One region of the Clostridium zhoujianii genome, then DNA from elsewhere that is predicted to be linked to it. Evidence: predicted binding sites of a transcription regulator. Region 1 holds the regulator's gene; the other holds the start of a gene.
What was found. The regulator CtsR, encoded in region 1, represses protease genes until heat stress. The targets are predictions, from matches to a motif close to AAGGTCAANNAAGGTCAAAT.
Positions count from the first base shown of each region.

Region 1 (10,003 bases):
GTTAAATATAAGAGAGGCGATGAAGAAATAATTCAAGAGTTTAAAATTGAAAATATAGAATTGGTTTCTGGAAGCTATGAAGACTCTGTTGATGAAAAGGATATAAGACTAGAAATTGAATCAGAAGAGGATAAGAAGCTTATAAAAAATCTTATAAATGAAAAGTAGGAGGAGATTTCATGAAATCTATAATTAGAGTTTGTGATATTAGTAAATCAGGGGATGTTGGAAATATTCAAAGGGCAATTGCCAGCAATGAGGGGGTTATTGCTTGTGAAATATCTCTTGAGAAAAAGGAAGTACAAATCATTTATAATGAAAGCTTTTTAAGCTTGGATAAGATAATTGAATCTATAGAAAATATAGGTTATATGGTAATATAGGCGAAATGTAAAATTTTATAAAGTGCTTTAAAAACAATAAAAAACGTGTTAAAATAATTATGGTGTAATTACCATAAAATTTAGGAGGTGTTTTTAATGGCATTTGTAATTAATGATTCATGTGTAAACTGCGGAGCATGTGCAGCTGAATGTCCAGTAGATGCTATAAGCCAAGGAGATACTCAATTTGTTATAGACGCAGATACTTGTATCGATTGTGGAAACTGTGCTAATGTTTGCCCAGTAGGAGCACCAGAACAAGAGTAATAATACTTAAAAAGATCGTCCTTAGACGGTCTTTTTTTCTATGCAATTTAAGCTACTTTTTTTCATTAAAATTGTTTTAGAATGTATATTAAAGTCAATATTATTTGTATCTAAAAGAGTTTCTTTTAAATTACTTATGTATTTCATAGAAGTTAAGAAGTCTTTAGGACTATCTAAGTATAATGATGAATTAGATGTTTTATAATACATAGGAATTACTACTTTGGGGTTAACTTTTTTTACTAACTTAGCTGCTTCTAGCCCGTTTAGCGTGAATTGTCCCCCTACAGGAACAAATAGAATGTCTATAGTCCCCAAAGAATTTATGGTTTCATCAGTAAGCATATGACCTAGACGCCCTAGGTGACATATATTTAAATTATCAAAAATTATTTTATATATTATATTAAAGCCTCTTTTCACTCCTAAAACCTTATCTTGATAAGAACGATAGCCTTCAATACTTGAAAAATCTAAGTTATAATCTCCAGCTTTATTAATTATTGAACACTTATTATTTTCAAGGGCTTTAGAATTTACTTCTATATGCTCATGGCTTAATGTTATTATTTGTGGATTAAGATTTAAAAGTCTTTCAGTAGGGCTTAAGTCAAAGGGATCAGTAAGTATTCTCCTACCGAGAGAATCTTGTAATAAAAATGAACATTTACCAAACCAATGAATTAACATAATAACCTCCATAAAGCTTTCTTTAAATATATTTTCCCTAAAAGTAATATAATTAAACATATGAGATATAATAAACTTGATAAAAATAAAAATAAATATTAATATATAAAGAAAAGGTCAAAGTAAGTCAAAAACAATAGTTTAAAAAGGAGATATTATGGCAAGACTTTCTGATATAATTGAGAACTTTATAAAAGATATGCTTAATGAAAATGGTGGAGATAAAGTATTGATTCAAAGAAACGAATTAGCGGATCAATTTAGATGCGCACCATCACAAATAAACTATGTATTAACAACAAGATTTACCTATGAGAAAGGGTATATTATAGAGAGTAGAAGAGGAGGAGGGGGATATATAGTAATTAAGCAAGTAAGCTATGATGGAACAGAAAGAAGAAATAGGGTGATTTATGAGGCTATAGGTGAATCTATAACTTATCATAATGCAGTTTCCTTAATTCAAAACTTATTAGATTTAAAGATGATAACGGAGAGAGAAATGGAAATCATGAAAATGGCGGTTAATGATAGAACTTTATCATCTATGGAGAATAGAAATAAATTAAGAGCAGATATATTAAAAGGAATGCTCATGGTTGTATTAGTGTAAGGGGGAATATATATGTTGTGTGAGAAGTGCAATAAAAAAGTAGCAACAATACATATAATAAAATTTATTAATAGCGAAAAAAGTAAGCTTTGGCTATGTGATGATTGTGCTAAAGAGATTTCAGACGTACCACTATTATCCTCATTAGGTAAATCAGAAAACTTATCCCTTCAAAATATTTTGGGAGGATTATTTGAATCTTTAGAGAAAAGTGGTAATAAAAGTAGCAAGATAGAAGTAGTATGTAAGAAATGTGGCCTTACCTATTCACAGTATAAGAAAAGTGGACAGCTTGGATGTAGTGAATGCTATGATAGCTTTTCAGATTCATTGAAACCAGTAATAAAAAGATTACAAGGAGATCTAGAGCATATAGGAAAGATACCAAGAAAGACAGGAAATAAATTTATAGAAAAAAAGAGAATTAATAAGTTAAGGCAAGATTTACAAAAAGCTATAATAACTGAAGAGTATGAGAAGGCAGCAATTATCAGAGATGAAATTAAACTTTTAGAAGGGGCTAAGGAAGAGGTGAATAGAAATGAGAAATTGGATTGATAGTGAAGCTTTACCAGAAGATATAGTTTTAAGTAGTAGAGTGAGGTTAGCTAGAAACTTTGAGGATTTACTATTTACAGATAAGATGGAGTTAGAGGACGCTATTAATTATGTGGATAAGGTTTATGAAATATTATCTAGAAATATGGAAGAGGAAGAATTAGAGTTAGTTAAGCTTTACGAAATGGATTATAAATCATCAAAATTCTATGTTGAAAGGGGTCTTATTAGTGAGGATCTTTTAAAAAGAAGGGATAGGAGTGCATTTGTAATTAATAGGGATGAAACTATATCAGTAATGATTAATGAAGAGGATCATCTAAGAATACAGTCTATAGCAGATGGATTAAATATTAAAGAAGCGTATATTGAATCAAATAAGATAGATGATTTTATTGAAGGGGAAATTCCATACTCATTCCATGAGGAGTATGGGTATCTTACAGCTAGACCAACAAATATGGGGACAGGAATAAAAGCATCAGTAATAATTCATTTACCAGCTATAACAATGAGTGAAGAGATTCAGAATATATCTAAGGGATTAAATCAAGTAGGTATGAATATAAGGGCTATGTACGGTGAAAGAATAAAGGCATGTGGTAATATATATCAAGTGTCTAATCAAATCACATTAGGGGTAAATGAAGAAGAAATTATTAGTAATTTAGAAGGGGTAGTATTTAATATTATTAATGAGGAGAAGAAATCTAGAGAAATCCTCATGACAAAATATAAGTATGAAATAGAAGATAAAATTTTTAGGTCTTATGGAATACTAAAAAATGCAATAATCTTAACTTATAACGAGATTTTAGATTTATCATCGAATCTAAGATTGGGTGTTGAGATGTCATTATTAAAAGTAGATAAGAAGGTTTTAAATAGGTTACTTGTAGACACAAGAGATTCAGTAATACAAAGTAAGTCAGAAAAAGTATTAAGTGATAATGAGAAGAATATAGAGAGAGCAAAGTTAGTAAAAGATATATTAGGACAAGGTTAGTTTTAGGAGGTGTTGTATATGGCATATGGGAGATTTACAGAAAGAGCTCAATTAGTTATTATGGGTGCTCAAAAAGAATCACAAAACTTTAAACATGGTTATATAGGTACAGAGCACATACTTTTAGGTATTATGGCTGAAGGTGGGTACTCTAAAGAGCTATTAAATAAATATGGAGTAGAAGCTGAAGAGATAAGAGCTTTGGTAGATGATTATTTAGGATACGGAGAAAGCGCAATGCCAAAAGGTGAGTTGTTATTGACTCCAAGAACTAAGAGGTTGTTTGATGAAAGCTTTATTGAAGCGAAAAAGTTAGGGCACAAATATGTTAGTCCAGAACACTTATTATTAGCATTAATAAGTGAAGATGAAGGGGTAGCGTATACGATACTATCTCAGCTTAAGCTTGATTTTAAGGAAATAAAGAATGACTTAGTATTATTCTTATCTGGTAAAGAGGATGATCAAGTAAAAGATAGTGGTGAAGCTATTGGAAAAGATAATAAAACACCTATGTTGGATCAATATAGTAGAGATCTAACTGATATGGCTAGAGAGGGAAGATTAGATCCTGTAATAGGAAGAGATTTAGAGAATCAAAGGGTGTTGGAGATACTATGCAGAAGAATAAAAAATAATCCGTGTTTAATAGGTGAACCAGGGGTAGGTAAAACAGCCGTGGTAGAAGGATTAGCACAAAGAATTATAGAAGGTAATATACCAGAAATATTAAGAGATAAGAGAGTAGTAAGTTTAGATTTAAGTTCTATGATTGCAGGAGCAAAGTATCGTGGAGAATTTGAGGATAGATTAAAAAAGGTTATGGAAGAAATAAGAAGTAATAAAAATATCATAGCTTTTATTGATGAAATACACACTATAATTGGAGCTGGTGGAGCTGAAGGGGCAATAGATGCATCAAATATACTAAAGCCTGCTCTTGCTAGAGGAGAAATACAATGTATAGGTGCAACTACAATAGATGAGTATAGAAAGCATATAGAGAAGGACTCAGCATTAGAAAGAAGGTTTCAACCTATTACAGTAGGAGAACCTTCAAAGGAAGAAACATTAGAAATATTAAGAGGGTTAAGAGATAAATATGAATCCCATCATAGGGTTAAAATAACTGATGAAGCATTAGAGGCATCAGTAGAATTATCTGATAGGTATATAACTGATAGATTTATGCCAGATAAGGCAATAGATTTAATGGATGAGGCAGCAGCAAAAATTCGTATAGAAAATCTAATAGCACCGCCAGACATAAAACAAATTGAAATAGATATCGAAAATTTGGTTAAAGAAAAAGAAGAGGCTATAAGAGTGCAGGAGTTCGAAAAAGCTGCAACTTTAAGGGACAATGAAAAAGAGCTTAAAGAAAAGTTAGATTATGTCAAGAGAAATTGGACTACTCAAAGTTCGGTTCAAGGACTTAAAGTAACAAGGGAGAATATAGCGAATGTGGTGTCATCTTGGACCAGAATACCTGTAGAAAAACTTACTGAAAAAGAAAGTGATAAACTTTTAAAATTAGAAGAAATTCTTCATAAAAGGGTAGTTGGCCAAACAGAAGCAGTGAAATCAGTAGCAAGAGCTGTTAGAAGAGCAAGAGTTGGTTTAAGAGATCCTAAGAGGCCAATAGGTAGCTTTATATTCTTAGGACCTACAGGAGTAGGAAAGACAGAACTTTGTAAGGCATTAGCAGAAGCTATGTTTGCTGATGAAAATAGTATTATAAGAGTAGATATGTCTGAATATATGGAAAAACACGCTGTATCTAGACTAATAGGATCCCCACCAGGATATGTAGGATATGATGAAGGCGGTCAACTAACAGAAGCTGTACGAAGAAAGCCATATTCAGTTGTATTATTAGATGAAATTGAAAAAGCTCATCCAGATGTATTTAATATTTTACTTCAAATTATGGAGGATGGAAGGCTTACTGATGGAAAGGGTAAAGTTGTAAATTTTAAAAATACAATTATAATTATGACTTCTAATGTAGGTGCGCATACTATAAAGAAACAAAAAACAATGGGCTTTGCTATTGATGATAATATAGATAATGAATATGAAAAGATGAGAGAGAATATAATGGAAGAGCTTAAGAATAAATTTAAGCCAGAATTCCTAAATAGAATCGATGATACCATAGTATTCCATAAGCTTGACAAGAAAGATATGCTATCAATTGTAGATTTAATGCTTAAGTCAATTGTAAGTAGATTAAAGGATAATAGAATTGAGTTGGAATTTAAGGATGAATGTAAGAACTATTTACTCGATAAGGGCATAGATCTTAATTATGGAGCTCGTCCGCTAAGAAGAATAATAACAAAAGAAGTAGAAGATAGGCTTAGTGAAGAATTATTAATGGGAAATGTAAATATAGGAGATAAATTATTTGTTTCTGTAGGAGAAGATAAATTAGAGTTTAGTGAATTGAAAGAACAAAGTGTAATGTGATTGTAGGTATTTTACCTTTGATTATGCTTAAAATAGATGAGTAAGGAAAGGGAATAGAAACTATAGTTACTGTCTAACAAGATATTATATAATAATTATTATTGATTAATAAGTTTATATGTGGTAGAATATAGTTAATGATTATACCCCTACCGGGTAAGGAGTGAGATTATGAGCAAAGAGATAAAAGAATTAGATTTGGTAATTTTAGGTGGAGGTCCAGCTGGATTAACCGCATCAATATATGCATCAAGGGCAAAATTAAATACTATTTTACTAGAAAATGCCATAATGGGTGGTCAAGTTAGAAATAGTTACACAATAGAAAATTATCCTGGATTTAAAAGTATAGATGGAGCTGATTTAGCTGATAAGATGCAAGAGCAGGCAGAGGAATTAGGCGCTATTATAGATGAATTTGATCCAGTAATTAGTGTTAACCTAACAGACGATGAGAAGATAGTAGAAACTGAAAGCTATATTTACAAACCTAAGTCTGTAATAATTGCTACAGGTGCAACACCTAAGAAACTACCAATTTCAAGCGAAAGTAACTTTTCTGGTAAGGGAATACATTATTGCGCAGTATGTGATGGTGCAATGTATGAAGGTAAGATAATAGGAGTTGTTGGTGGTGGTAACTCAGCACTAGAAGAAGCCATCTTTTTAACCAGATTTGCTAAAAAGGTTTATATCATAAGAAGATATGATTATTTCCGTGGAGAAAAGGCTTTAATAGAAAGTGCTACTAACAATGAAAAGATAGAAATTCTATATAATGAAGATCTTGTAGATGTAACAGGAGAAAGATTTGTAGAAAAAGCGAGATTAAAGAATACTATTACAAATGAAGAAAGAGAAATTGATATAGATGCAGTATTCGGATATATAGGTACAGAACCTAAAACTTCGGAGTTTGCAGAATACATTGATTTAACATCAAATGGTTATATTATAACTGATGAATTAATGAGAACAAAAGTGGCAGGAGTATATGCTGCAGGAGATGTTAGAAAGAAAGAATATAGACAGATTACTACAGCGGTGTCAGATGGAACAATTGCAGCGTTAGAAGCAGAAAAATTTATAGTATCAAATAGGAGTGAAGTATAATGATAAAAATATATTCAACATCATGGTGTCCAGCTTGTGTTAAAGCGAAAAAGTACTTAAATTTAAAGGGCATAGAATTTAATGAAATAAATGTTGCAGATGAACATGAAAACAGAGAAGAAGTATTCAGAGCATCAGGACAAAGAACAGTACCTGTGCTTGATATAAATGGAGAAATTATAGTTGGATTTGATAAGTCTGCTATAGATAAAGCTATCGGTAAATAAGTGGATAGATATATAAAAAAAGGGGGGATTACTATGTTTAGTAATTTGTGTTGTGAAGGAAAAGTATATAGGAACCTTATAGGTGGAAAGTGGGTTATTGCAGAAAATAGTGAGTTAATAGAAATAAATTCGCCTATTGATGGAAGCCTAGTAGGTAAAATTGGGGCCATGAGTAAAAGTGAAGTTGACAATACTCTTAAAGTTGCAAGAGAAGCTCAAAAGGAATGGAAGGGTATACCTGTCAATAAAAAGGCAGAAATTCTTCATAAGGTTGCATCTTTATTAGAGGAAAGAGTAGATGATCTTGTTGATATAATGGTTAAAGAAGTAGCTAAGGATAGGAAGAGTGCAGAGTCAGAAGTTGTAAGAACAGCAGACTTTATAAGATTTACAGCTGATACTGCTAAGAACATTACAGGAGAAAGTTTACCAGGAGAGAGTTTTCCAGGTTATAAAAGAGATAAAATATCTGTTGTAACTAGAGAACCACTAGGAGTGGTTTTAGCAATATCTCCATTTAACTATCCGGTAAATCTATCGGCATCAAAAATAGCGCCAGCGTTAATGGCAGGTAACACAGTAGTACTAAAGCCAGCGACACAAGGTAGTATATCAGCTTTATACTTAGTAAGAGTATTTGAAGAAGCAGGTTTACCAGCTGGAGTATTAAATACAATAACAGGTAGAGGTAGTGAAATAGGAGACTACGTAGTTACGAATCCAGAAGTTGACTTTGTTAACTTTACAGGTAGTACAGAAGTAGGTAAGAGAATTTCAAGTATAACTACAATGGTGCCAGTATTAATGGAGCTAGGTGGTAAGGACGCTGCTATAGTATTAGAAGATGCCGACCTAGAACTAGCAGCAAAGAATATTGTTGCTGGAGCGTTCTCATACTCTGGGCAAAGATGTACAGCAGTAAAAAGAATATTAGTAGTTGATAAGGTTGCCGATAAGTTAGTTGAAATTATTAAGACTAAGATGGAAAAGCTTAAAGTTGGAAATCCTTTAGAAGAAGATGTTGATATAGTACCTCTTATAGATGCTAAAGCAGCAGATTTCGTAGAAGAATTAATTAAGGATTCTAAGGATAAGGGAGCATCTTTAATAGTAGGTGGTAATAGAGAAGGCAATATAATATATCCTACTTTATTTGATAATGTAACTACAGATATGAGATTAGCTTGGGAGGAACCATTTGGACCAGTACTTCCAGTTATAAGAGTAAAGGATAAGGATGAGGCTATAAATATAGCAAATAATTCTGAATATGGTTTACAATCAGCGGTATTTACTAATGATATAAATGAAGCTTTCTATGTTTCAGATAGACTTGAAGTTGGTACAGTACAAGTAAACAATAAGACTGAAAGAGGCCCAGATCATTTTCCTTTCTTAGGTGTCAAAGCATCAGGATTAGGAACTCAAGGAATTCGTTATTCTATTGAGGCTATGTCAAGACCAAAGGCTGTTGTTATAAATCTAACTAAATATTAGAAAAATAAAAAACTAGAGTGTAAACTCTAGTTTTTTTTATATTATTTTGTTAATGCTGTATCTATAGCTGGTTTGTCAAAACCTACAATAACTGTACCGTTTATGTCTAAAACAGGGACACCCATTTGTTTAGATTTCTTTAGCATTTCTTCCCTAGCCATCATGTCCTCAGCAACATTAACTTCTTCAAAAGCAACGTTTTGAGATTTTAAATAATTTTTAGCCTTTACGCACCATGGGCACGCGTTTGTTGTATATACTTTAACCAATTTTGTAACCTCCTATCTGGATAATAAATATTGTTTAGTATAGATTTAATATTACAACTTTTTTAGGAAAGTTTCAATATATATCTTTAATTATAGTATATGAACAAAGGCTTCTATTTGCGCATTATTTTATTATATTTTCACTTTCGAGATTAGAATTTAATACTAGATTATCTACTTCAGTTGTCTGTGTATTAGGTACAAAGCTATCACTTATATTTTTAAGTTGTGTTTCTCTTAAAATATTTTTTCCTTGAATATTTAATGAATTAAAGGTATCTTGTGTTAACATAGAATCATCTCCTTATAAATTGTTCATAAATAGTATTTGTAAGGAAAATATTTTCTATTCTTAGAAATTAATTATATAGTGGTCTAGACAGGTTAAAATTGCTTTGATATAATTTTGATAGGAGGAGTTACCATGATAGATAAGAGCAGTCCAATTCCGGTATATTATCAATTGAAGGAAGCTATTCAAAAAAAGATAAATGCAGGAGTTTGGAAAGTTGGTCAATGTATTGATAGCGAAAGAGAACTTTCGGAAACTTATGGAGTTAGTAGAATGACGATACGTCAAGCACTAGGTGAACTCGTACAGGAAGGAATACTTGTAAGAGAGAAAGGGAAAGGAACCTTTGTTTGTGAGCCGAAAGTGAAGCAAAAAGATATGATGAGCTTCTCTGAAATAATAAAAAGAACAGGTAGAACTTTAGAAACAAAGGTTATAGAGTTTGAAAAAATAAATACACCAGAAGAGCTAAATGATACATTTTCTTTTGATGAAGTTTACAAAATAAATCGAAACAGAATTGTGGATGGTGAGTGTATAGCAAATGAGATTGTATTTATTCCAGTAGATTACTGTGGCTTTGTAGATGAAGAAAAGCTTAAAGGATCATTATATG
Region 1 is NZ_JBPUTF010000003.1:7,815-17,817, forward strand. Features, by position in the region: gene ACSYT2_RS14750 (PSP1 domain-containing protein) at 1-168, shown strand, start outside; gene ACSYT2_RS14755 (heavy-metal-associated domain-containing protein) at 180-383, shown strand; gene fdxA (4Fe-4S ferredoxin) at 480-650, shown strand; gene ACSYT2_RS14765 (MBL fold metallo-hydrolase) at 672-1,340, opposite strand; gene ACSYT2_RS14770 (CtsR family transcriptional regulator) at 1,498-1,953, shown strand; gene ACSYT2_RS14775 (UvrB/UvrC motif-containing protein) at 1,966-2,511, shown strand; gene ACSYT2_RS14780 (protein arginine kinase) at 2,495-3,517, shown strand; gene ACSYT2_RS14785 (ATP-dependent Clp protease ATP-binding subunit) at 3,536-5,989, shown strand; gene trxB (thioredoxin-disulfide reductase) at 6,161-7,102, shown strand; gene ACSYT2_RS14795 (glutaredoxin domain-containing protein) at 7,102-7,329, shown strand; gene ACSYT2_RS14800 (NADP-dependent glyceraldehyde-3-phosphate dehydrogenase) at 7,363-8,826, shown strand; gene ACSYT2_RS14805 (glutaredoxin family protein) at 8,868-9,095, opposite strand; gene ACSYT2_RS14810 (hypothetical protein) at 9,220-9,387, opposite strand; gene ACSYT2_RS14815 (GntR family transcriptional regulator) at 9,520-10,003, shown strand, end outside.

Region 2 (10,003 bases), on a different contig from region 1:
TCTAATACATCAAAGGCCCTTAAAAAGCTTAAATCTTCATCAGTAAATAGTTCTTTATGTATTATATATGGAAGCATATAAGCAGTATCATAAAGCATGTTTAGATCTCTTTTTTGAGTGAATTCATCATTTAGCAAAATGAAATTTAAATTTTCAGTAATAAAAGTTCTTAATTTATTCTTCAAGTCAGAATCTAATTCAGAAGAAAATTGGAACTTTATTATTGATATATCAATTGATTCAATTTCAGAGAAATACGTATAGAAGCTGTTTAAAGCATTCTCATAATCTTTGAAATCAAAAGTAAGGTTATCTAGTACTATTAAAGGATATAAATTTATATAATCTAGATATTCTAAAACAGTTTTAGCTCTATTCCAGTTAAAAAATTCACTTCCTTTAAATACACCCATATCATCATTAAAGAATTTTTCTATTCTTCCATAATTAAAACTAATTTCATTTTGCAAGGATTCTAGGATATCTTTATTATCTTCAATAAGTAAATCAAAGGTATCACCTAAGCTAAGAATATCTTTATAGTCTTCTGTAAATTTTCCAATACTATTATTCATATCAACATGGATATTCCATAGTTTATTTTCATAATTAAATCTTTCGTAATCCTCTAAAGAAGAGGACAAAAGTTCAATAGCATCCTCTAAAGGATAGTAAGTTATATTTTTTAATTTCTCTAAAGTATTTTCATCTACTTTATTTTTTCTCCTAAATTGTAAAGGAGTTAAATTATAGTAGGATTTAAAATGTTTATTAAAGTACCTTGTATGAGAAAAGCCAACTTCTTCAGAAATCTCCGAAATACTCATATCTGTGTCTAGTAATAATTTAACTGATTCTTCAACCCTTGTTAAGTTAATTAAATCTGTAAAGCTATATCCAGTAGCATATTTAATTTCATGAGAGAGATAGTGTGGACTCAAAAACTCCTTCTTAGCTATTTCTTGCAATGTAATATTATTATTATAATTATTAAATATATACTTTGATATTCTATGGTATCTTTCAAGTTGATCTTTATTATCCTTTAACTCCTCTTGCTCATAAAGTAAGTAGTGAAAGTTGTTTATAAGATGAAATAATAAATCAATTAAGATAGATTCAATTTCTTTATCAAAGTTTTCTTGTCTTTGGACTACTTCACATAACATTTGAGCTAAAAATATACGAAGGGTATCATATTCTTCATCATCTTGTGCACCTTCATCAGAAGTATTAGTGTAGAAATTTATATTCTTAATATCTTTATAATACTTTTCAAAGAAGCTAGGGTCCATATGAAATATAAGTATTTTATTATCTTCATCAGAATGAATTCTATGGGCTTCATCCATATTAATTATTTCCACTTCATTTTCGTAAAGTTCAAAATTATCTGTGTCTATAGAAATCTTAATTTTTCCCTTTAGTACGTAAATTACTTCAATTGAATTATGCCAATGTAATGGATAGTCTTTCACAGAGGCATAGGATATATTTATTGGTAGATCCGAGGCATAAGTTACATATTCTTTCCTCATTAATTATTTTCACCTCGTTATTTTAAATTTAGATAATCAAATTATAACAATTAATAGTATTTTATACAAAGTTAAAAAATAAAAAAATACACTTTGACTTTCTTTGACTTTTGTATTAATATAAAAATATAGAAAAGACTATTAAAGATTTAATAAATTAGGAGGAGTAGTTATGAACGTAGATAAGATGACAATTAGAGTACAACAAGCCTTAAATGACGCAAATTTAACCGCTGTAAAATATAATCATCAACAAATTGAAGTAATTCATCTTTTTGCTGCTCTTGTAGAACAGGAAGATGGACTAATTCCTAATATTTTCACTAAAATGGGCGTAGATGTTAAAGGGCTAAAGGGAAGTGTTAAGAGAAGTTTAGATTCAATGCCTAAGGTTTTAGGTGAAGGAGCAAATAACTCAGGGGTATATATAACTAGAAAAGTTGAAGAAGTTTTAGTTAAGGCTGAGGAGATAGCTAAAAAGTTTGAAGATTCTTATATTAGTGTTGAGCATTTAATGTTATCAATATTAGATAAGGAAAGAAAAGGTACAGTTGGAGACATTCTTAAACAATATAATATAAATGAAGGAAACTTTATGAAAGTTCTTGGAGAAGTTAGAGGTAGTCAACGTGTAGAGACTAATGATCCAGAAGGAACTTATGATGCTCTTTCAAAGTATGGAACCAATTTAGTTGAATTAGCTAAAAAGCATAAATTAGATCCAGTTATAGGAAGAGATGAAGAAATTAGAAGAACAGTTAGAATTCTATCAAGAAGAACCAAGAATAATCCAGTATTAATTGGTGAGCCTGGTGTGGGTAAAACAGCAATTATTGAGGGACTTGCAGAAAGAATAGTAAGAGGAGATGTTCCAGAAGGGTTAAAGGATAAAATAATATTCTCACTTGATATGGGTTCATTAATTGCAGGTGCTAAATATAGAGGTGAATTTGAAGAAAGATTAAAAGCTGTACTTAAAGAAGTACAATCAAGTGAAGGTAGAATAATTCTATTTATAGATGAAATTCATACTATAGTTGGTGCTGGTAAGACAGATGGTGCTATGGATGCTGGTAACTTAATTAAACCTTTATTAGCTAGAGGAGAATTACATTGTATAGGAGCAACAACTTTTGATGAGTACAGACAATATATTGAGAAGGATAAGGCTCTAGAAAGAAGGTTCCAACCAGTAATAGTAGATGAACCAACAGTAGAGGATACTATTTCAATATTAAGAGGCTTAAAAGAAAAATTTGAAATTCATCATGGAATAAGAATTCATGATTCAGCTATAGTTGCAGCAGCTAAATTATCTAATAGATATATTCAAGATAGATATCTACCAGATAAAGCAATTGACTTAATTGATGAAGCTGGAGCTATGATTAGATCAGAAATAGATTCTCTTCCAACAGAACTTGATGTTATAAGAAGAAAGGTATTCCAATTAGAAATTGAGAAGGAAGCCTTAGAGAAAGAAAAGGATGATGGTTCTAAGAAGAGGTTAGCAGATTTAACTAAGGAACTTGCAGAGCTTAAAGAAAAAAATGATGAAATGACTGCAAAATATGAAAAAGAAAAAGAGCATATTACTTCATTAAGAGATTTAAAAACTAAGCTTGATGATGCTAGAGGAGATTTAGAAAAGTATGAGAGAGCTTACGACTATAATAAGGTAGCTGAAATAAGATATTCTACAATTCCAGTTCTTGAAGAGGAAATAGAAAAGAAAGAGAAGGAAGTAAAAGAAAATTATGAAGGAGCTATGCTAAAAGAAGAAGTAACAGAAGAAGAAGTTTCTCAAATACTATCTAAGTGGACTGGAATTCCTGTAACAAATCTTCTTGAAGGAGAAAGAGAAAAGTTACTTAGATTAGAAGAAGAGTTGCAAAGAAGAGTTATAGGTCAAGATGCAGCAGTTGAATCTGTTTCAAGTGCAATACTTAGAGCTAGAGCAGGACTAAAGGATGAAAATAAACCAATAGGTTCATTTATATTCCTTGGACCAACAGGAGTAGGTAAAACTGAACTTGCAAAGACATTGGCGAGAACTTTATTTGATAGCGAAGATGCAATGATTAGAATAGATATGTCTGAATATATGGAAAAGCACTCAGTATCTAGATTAGTTGGAGCGCCTCCAGGATATGTAGGTTATGAACAAGGTGGTCAATTAACAGAAGCTGTTAGAAGAAAGCCTTATAGTGTTATTTTATTTGATGAAATAGAAAAAGCTCATGAAGATGTATTTAATATATTCCTTCAAATTTTAGATGATGGTAGACTTACTGATAATAAAGGGAAAACTGTAGACTTTAAGAATACTATTATAATTATGACATCTAATATTGGTTCTCAATATTTATTAGAGAATAGGGAAGATGAAATAAGTGAAGATAGTAAAGAGCTTGTTATGGGTACTTTAAGAAGTAAATTTAAGCCTGAATTCTTAAATAGAGTAGATGACATAATCATGTTTAAACCATTATCTGAAAATGGAATTAAGAAGATTATTGATATATTCTTAGATGAGGTAAGAAATAGATTAAAGGATAAAAATATTAAACTTGAAATAACAGATGGAGCAAAGGATATTTTAGCTAAAGAAGGTTATGATCCTATATATGGAGCTAGACCACTTAAGAGATATATCCAAAATACCCTTGAAAATAGCTTAGCTAGAAAAATCATAAAAGGCGATGTTTATTATGGTTCAACAGTAGTGGTTGACGGAGAAAACGAAGAATTGACACTTTCTACAAGGTAAAAATAGCTTGTATATGAAAGCTCAAAAAGGCAGAAAATATAATATAATCAAAGAGGGATTGATTAAAGTTAATCCCTCTTTTTTTATAAGAAAACTGCTTAGGAGGATTGAACTATGGAGTACATTACACCAGTTAATAATTATATTGTTGTAGAGCCAACAGGAAATGTAGTAGGATTCGTAGAGCTATCAGATGCAAGGAGTTTTATAAGTACACTGTATTTAAATAGAATATTAGCGGGAGCACATGAAGGACGATATTCTTACTTTGATATGTACCAAGAGCAAGATCAGAAGGATTATGGAACAATGATGGGCGTATATGAAGGTGAATGTCATATATATGATTTAGATGATTTTATTGAAAAGATAAGAGATAGTGGGATGTTTCAAGATGAAAAGGATGAGCTTATTTCAAAGCTATTAAAGGAAAATATAAATATGAATGTTAATAGTTATGGCCTTGAAGATATGCTTACAGATGTGGAAGAAAAGTGGACAGTTTAATGAAGGAGTAAAATAAAAGAATCACGGTTTGCACCGTGATTCTTTCATTTGTTTTGGTTAATTATTTGATTCCATTTTCGTATTGTTGAACCATTCTCTTAACCATTTCTCCACCAACGCTACCGCATTGTTTTGAAGATAAGTTACCGTTGTAATCAGTGAAAGGAACGCCCATTTCACCAGCAACTTCATTCTTGAATTTTGATAAACCATTCTTTGCTTCTGGTACTAATGATTGTGACATAATAAATTCCTCCTCTAACGGTTGTATTTTGCGAAGCTTTGTTTGCTTTGCACTATTATTGTGTGTAAAGAGAAATTATATAAACTATGATATGAAAGGAAAAATAGGAATAATGTACAAGACATTTTATGGAATGATAATTATAAAATTTCATAGGAAAATTGTTAACTATATCACCTGAAAAAGCATGTTACAAGTTATGTAACATGCTTTTCTCTATTTAGTTTTATGAAATTTAAGTTTGGTTAATTATTTGATTCCACTTTCGTATTGTTGAACCATTCTCTTAACCATTTCTCCACCAACGCTACCGCATTGTTTTGAAGATAAGTTACCGTTGTAATCAGTGAAAGGAACGCCCATTTCACCAGCAACTTCGTTCTTGAATTTTGATAAACCATTCTTTGCTTCTGGTACTAATGATTGTGACATAATAAATTCCTCCTCTAACGGTTGTATTTTGCGAAGCTTTGTTTGCTTTGCACTATTATTGTGTGTAAAGAGAAATAATATAAACTATGATATAAGAGGTAAAATAGGAAAAATGTACAAACTTAGATGGTAAAATAAAAAATGCTGTTGGAATGAGGTTTAACCTCATTCCAACAGCTATTTATAATCATAATTTATTTTTTTCTCTTATAAATTTTAAATAATCCAGTAACTACTGGTACAACAATTAGTACAGATACTAGAACTTCTGGGATACCATTTGTAGTTCCAATTGCAGTAAGAGCATAAGCTACTGCTGAATTACTGATATCTTTTAATGCTGCAAATTTATCTAAGGCAAGAATATATGTTAATCCAAGCACACCTATTGTATTAGTAGCAGTTCCAGCAATGGCAGCTAATGTTAAGCCTAGTTTTTCCTTATGGAAAGTATTTTTTACAAATTTAAATACATAATAAGATACAATTCCAATTAATACTCTAGGAACTATAGCTATAATTGGATTCATGAATATTGGTGATAGTAGTGCAGGAGTAGTTATATTTTGATAGATTGAAAATAATCCAAATACTAATCCAACTGCGGCACCTACTATTGGTCCTTCTAATACTGCACCTATTATAACTGGTACATGCATAATTGATGCTTTCATCCAAGGTAGTGGAATAAATCCTATACCTGTTAGGCCCATGAAAATTGAAATACCTGAAAGCATTCCTATTAGAACAAGTTGTCTTGTTCCAAATTTTTGTTTTGTTGATGTTGTTTCCATAAAATTTTCCCCCGTTCTTATTCCAAATTGGATATAATTCGGCAAATCTTCATATTAGATTTACAGTTCAGTTTCTAAAATAGAATACCGACGATTTTTATTTTATCACGATTTCTAAAATTATCAATATATTTTGTTAATATATTTTCAATATGTAAAAAATAGAGAATATTAGGAATTATTATTATGTTAAGAAAGGTATTGTTAGTTCAAGAAAGTTTAAGGCAAATATATAAGGAAAGCTAAGTATAAATTTAAAATAGTTAGCTTTCCTTATATTTAAATATTTTAATAATAATTTAGTCTATAATTTTACTCTTATCTGGCATAACTATAGCACAAGCAATATATCCAACAAAACCTAATCCGAAGGACATAAGAGTTACGAGAATCCAGAAGACTCTAACTAAAGTAACATCAGCATCGAAGTATTCTGTAAAGCCTGCACAAACACCTTCAAGTTTGCCAAGAGCTTTATTTTTATATAGTTTCTTTGACGAATTCATAGTTTCTACCCCCTATAAGCAAGTATCTTATTATTATTATAATCCATATGAAGAGAAAGTATAGTAATTCATCAATATAATAATAAAAAATAAGAAGTTTTTAAGATATTAATATTATAATTACCAAATATTATTGAAAGAAAAAAACAACTGTTATATACTAAGTATAACAATAAGATGAAATTAAGGTGGTGAAAGGATGCTACTTAGAATTGATTTAGATTCAGAAGAACCAATATATCAACAAATAAAAAATGAGGTTATTAAGGGTATAGCAAAAGGTGAGATTGTAGAAGGGGATGAATTACCATCTGTAAGATCCTTAGCAGAAGAAATTGGTGTAAATATGCATACTGTAAATAAAAGCTATACACTGCTTAAAGATGATGGTTATATAAGAATGGATAGAAGAAAAGGAGCAGTTATTTCTTTTTCTTTAGAGGATAGTAAGAAGAAATTTGAAAATAAAATGATAAAAGAGATGGAAATAATGGTGGCTGAGTGCATTAATAGAGGAGTTCCATGCGATGACATAAAAAATGGTATAGATAGTTTATATAAGGAATTCTTATCTGGTAAAGAAGGAGGACTGTAAAATGGAGGCTATAATGGGAATAGGAACATTTCTTATAGTTTATGGGGTATTGATGTATCAAGGTTATAATCTTGATAAAATAGCTAATACAGGAATCATTTATGGTGTTAGAGTACCAGAAGATCATAAGAATGATAATGAGATAATTCAGGCAATAAAAAGATACAAAAAAAGATATATATTAATTATTCCAATTACTATTTTAATTACCTTAGGGATATCATTGATAGTAGATAGTGTTGCTATGTTGGTATTTTCATTATTTATTATATTAATACTAAGTCAAATTGTATATTTATTTTCTTGGAAAGAGATGAAGGAAATAAAGAGAAGAAATAAATGGAGAACTATTGGTAGTAATGTAGTTGTAGTAGATATGAGAGTAAAGAAAAAGAACGGGGAAGGGATAGAAAAGCAGCCATTATCAAGTAAAATATACTTATGGATAATTCCTATAATAGCAATAACAATTATTATGACTATAGTTCTCTATGGAAGATTACCAGAGGTTTTCCCAATTCATTTTAATGGAAATGGGATTGCAGATAGGTATAGTGTTAAGGGAACATTTGATGGGTATTTTTCTCTTGCAATACTACCATTAACTCAAATAGGAATACTACTTATGTTATGGGGAACCCATATATATACTCTTAGAGCAAAGAAAATATTAAATAGTGGTACTGTAAAGGCAACATTAAAGCAACAAAATACCTATAGAAGATATATGGTAATATATTTATTTGCAATTGCATTAGAAATGGAAATAATGTTTGCGATAATTCAAGTTACATTATTCTATCCTAGATATGCAGGAGCTTTAGCAATTGTATCAACTATAATAATACTAGCAACTTGTATAGGTGGTATAATACCTATTTATAGAATTGGCCAGGGTGGTAGAAATATTAAAGTTGAAGATGATGGCGAAATGATTTATAGAGATGATGATGATTTATATAAATTAGGATCTTTCTATTATAATAAAGAAGATCCAGCTATTATGGTTCAAAAAAGAATAGGAATAGGAATGGACTTCAATTATGCAAAGCCAATTGCTTGGGTATTTGTTGCTATTACCATTATTATTGTACTTGGAGTTTTAATAGTAACAATTATGAATGATCAGAGCATATTAAATATATAAATGATAATACAAAACTTCCCTTATATTAGGGAGGTTTTTCTATTTTAATTTAGAAGGAAGATAGTTTCATCATAATTTTTGAAAAATAGAGTATAATAAAATTAATTGTTTTAAGGAGTGATATAAAAGTGGAGGGCGGTTTTAAAGTAAAGGAGTATCCAGAGAAATCTTGGAGTATATCTAAGATGAAGGTAATAGAGAATTGTTTAAGAGAGTATTATTATACATACTACGGCTCACATAATGGTTGGATATGGACAGCAACTGAGGAGCAAAAAGTAGCATGGAGATTAAAAAAGCTAACAAATATATGGCTTATGTTTGGAGATAAGCTTCATGGGATAATAAAGGAAACAATAAAAGAGGGCAAATCACATACAGACAATACTTTCATGAAGGAGTGTATGAGAACTAAGCTTAATGAAGGAGTTAAAGAGAGTATAATTAAGTTTAGAAATGGTTCATGGGATGAGTATCCAAAGGGAGAAATGCTACAAGAATACTATTATGGTAATAAGCTTGAGGATAAGAATATTACAGAAATAAAAGAGAGAATTGACTGTTGTAGCGAAAACTTTTTTAAATCAAAAACTTATCTTGATATTTTAAAGTCATCAGCTAAGGTTTTGGAAGTAGATGAAGGTAATTTTGATTATATTTATGTCCAAGGAGTTAAAATATTTGCATTAATAGATGCACTATATATTGATGAAGAGGGAAACTATATAATAGTAGATTGGAAGACTGGAAAGTTTAGTGAACATGATAGAGATCAGTTATTAGTATATGCCCTATACGTTATTGAAAAGTATGGAGCACCCTTAGAAAAAATAAGGGGTAGAGTTGAATATTTGCTTTTAGGAGAGAATGCAGAATATACATTTACTCATGAAGATATAGATTATATAAATAATAGAATACATATGGATCTAAATGTTATAGATGCATTTTTAGATGATGAAAATCTAAATAAGCCAAGAGTTAAAGAGGATTTTTTAATGTGTGACAACTTAAATAAGTGTAAAAAGTGTAAATTTAGAAAGTTATGCTTAAAGAAGATGGAGGAAGTTATATGAAGTTAATAGATATAGTACAACTATCAAGCAGTAAGTATTTAAATATGTATAAACTAAAACTTATTAACAGAAAAGGTAAACCTAAAGATTATTTTGTGGCTAGTAGAAGAAAGAAGGAAGATTTATCTTGTGTTACAAAAAATCATGATAGATGTGATGGTGTTATGATAATTCCAGTAACTGAAAATGATGAAGTAGTTTTACTTAAACAATATAGACCAGCAATAGGGGATTATTTATATGAGTTGCCTGCAGGAATAGTAGATCCAGGAGAAAATATAGAAGAAGCAGCAAAAAGAGAATTATTTGAGGAAACTGGATTAAAAGCTAAAAGTTATGAATTAGTGTTAAAGCCAAGTTATACTTCAGTTGGAATGAGTGATGAAACTACTGC
Region 2 is NZ_JBPUTF010000001.1:88,759-98,761, forward strand. Features, by position in the region: gene ACSYT2_RS00470 (helix-turn-helix domain-containing protein) at 1-1,538, opposite strand, end outside; gene clpB (ATP-dependent chaperone ClpB) at 1,711-4,308, shown strand; gene ACSYT2_RS00480 (hypothetical protein) at 4,423-4,815, shown strand; gene ACSYT2_RS00485 (alpha/beta-type small acid-soluble spore protein) at 4,877-5,059, opposite strand; gene ACSYT2_RS00490 (alpha/beta-type small acid-soluble spore protein) at 5,309-5,491, opposite strand; gene ACSYT2_RS00495 (ECF transporter S component) at 5,686-6,285, opposite strand; gene ACSYT2_RS00500 (PspC domain-containing protein) at 6,585-6,791, opposite strand; gene ACSYT2_RS00505 (GntR family transcriptional regulator) at 6,991-7,386, shown strand; gene ACSYT2_RS00510 (DUF1648 domain-containing protein) at 7,388-8,533, shown strand; gene ACSYT2_RS00515 (PD-(D/E)XK nuclease family protein) at 8,662-9,609, shown strand; gene ACSYT2_RS00520 (NUDIX hydrolase) at 9,606-10,003, shown strand, end outside.
Region 2: the regulator CtsR is predicted to act here: its motif matches at 1,630-1,649, upstream of clpB (ATP-dependent chaperone ClpB).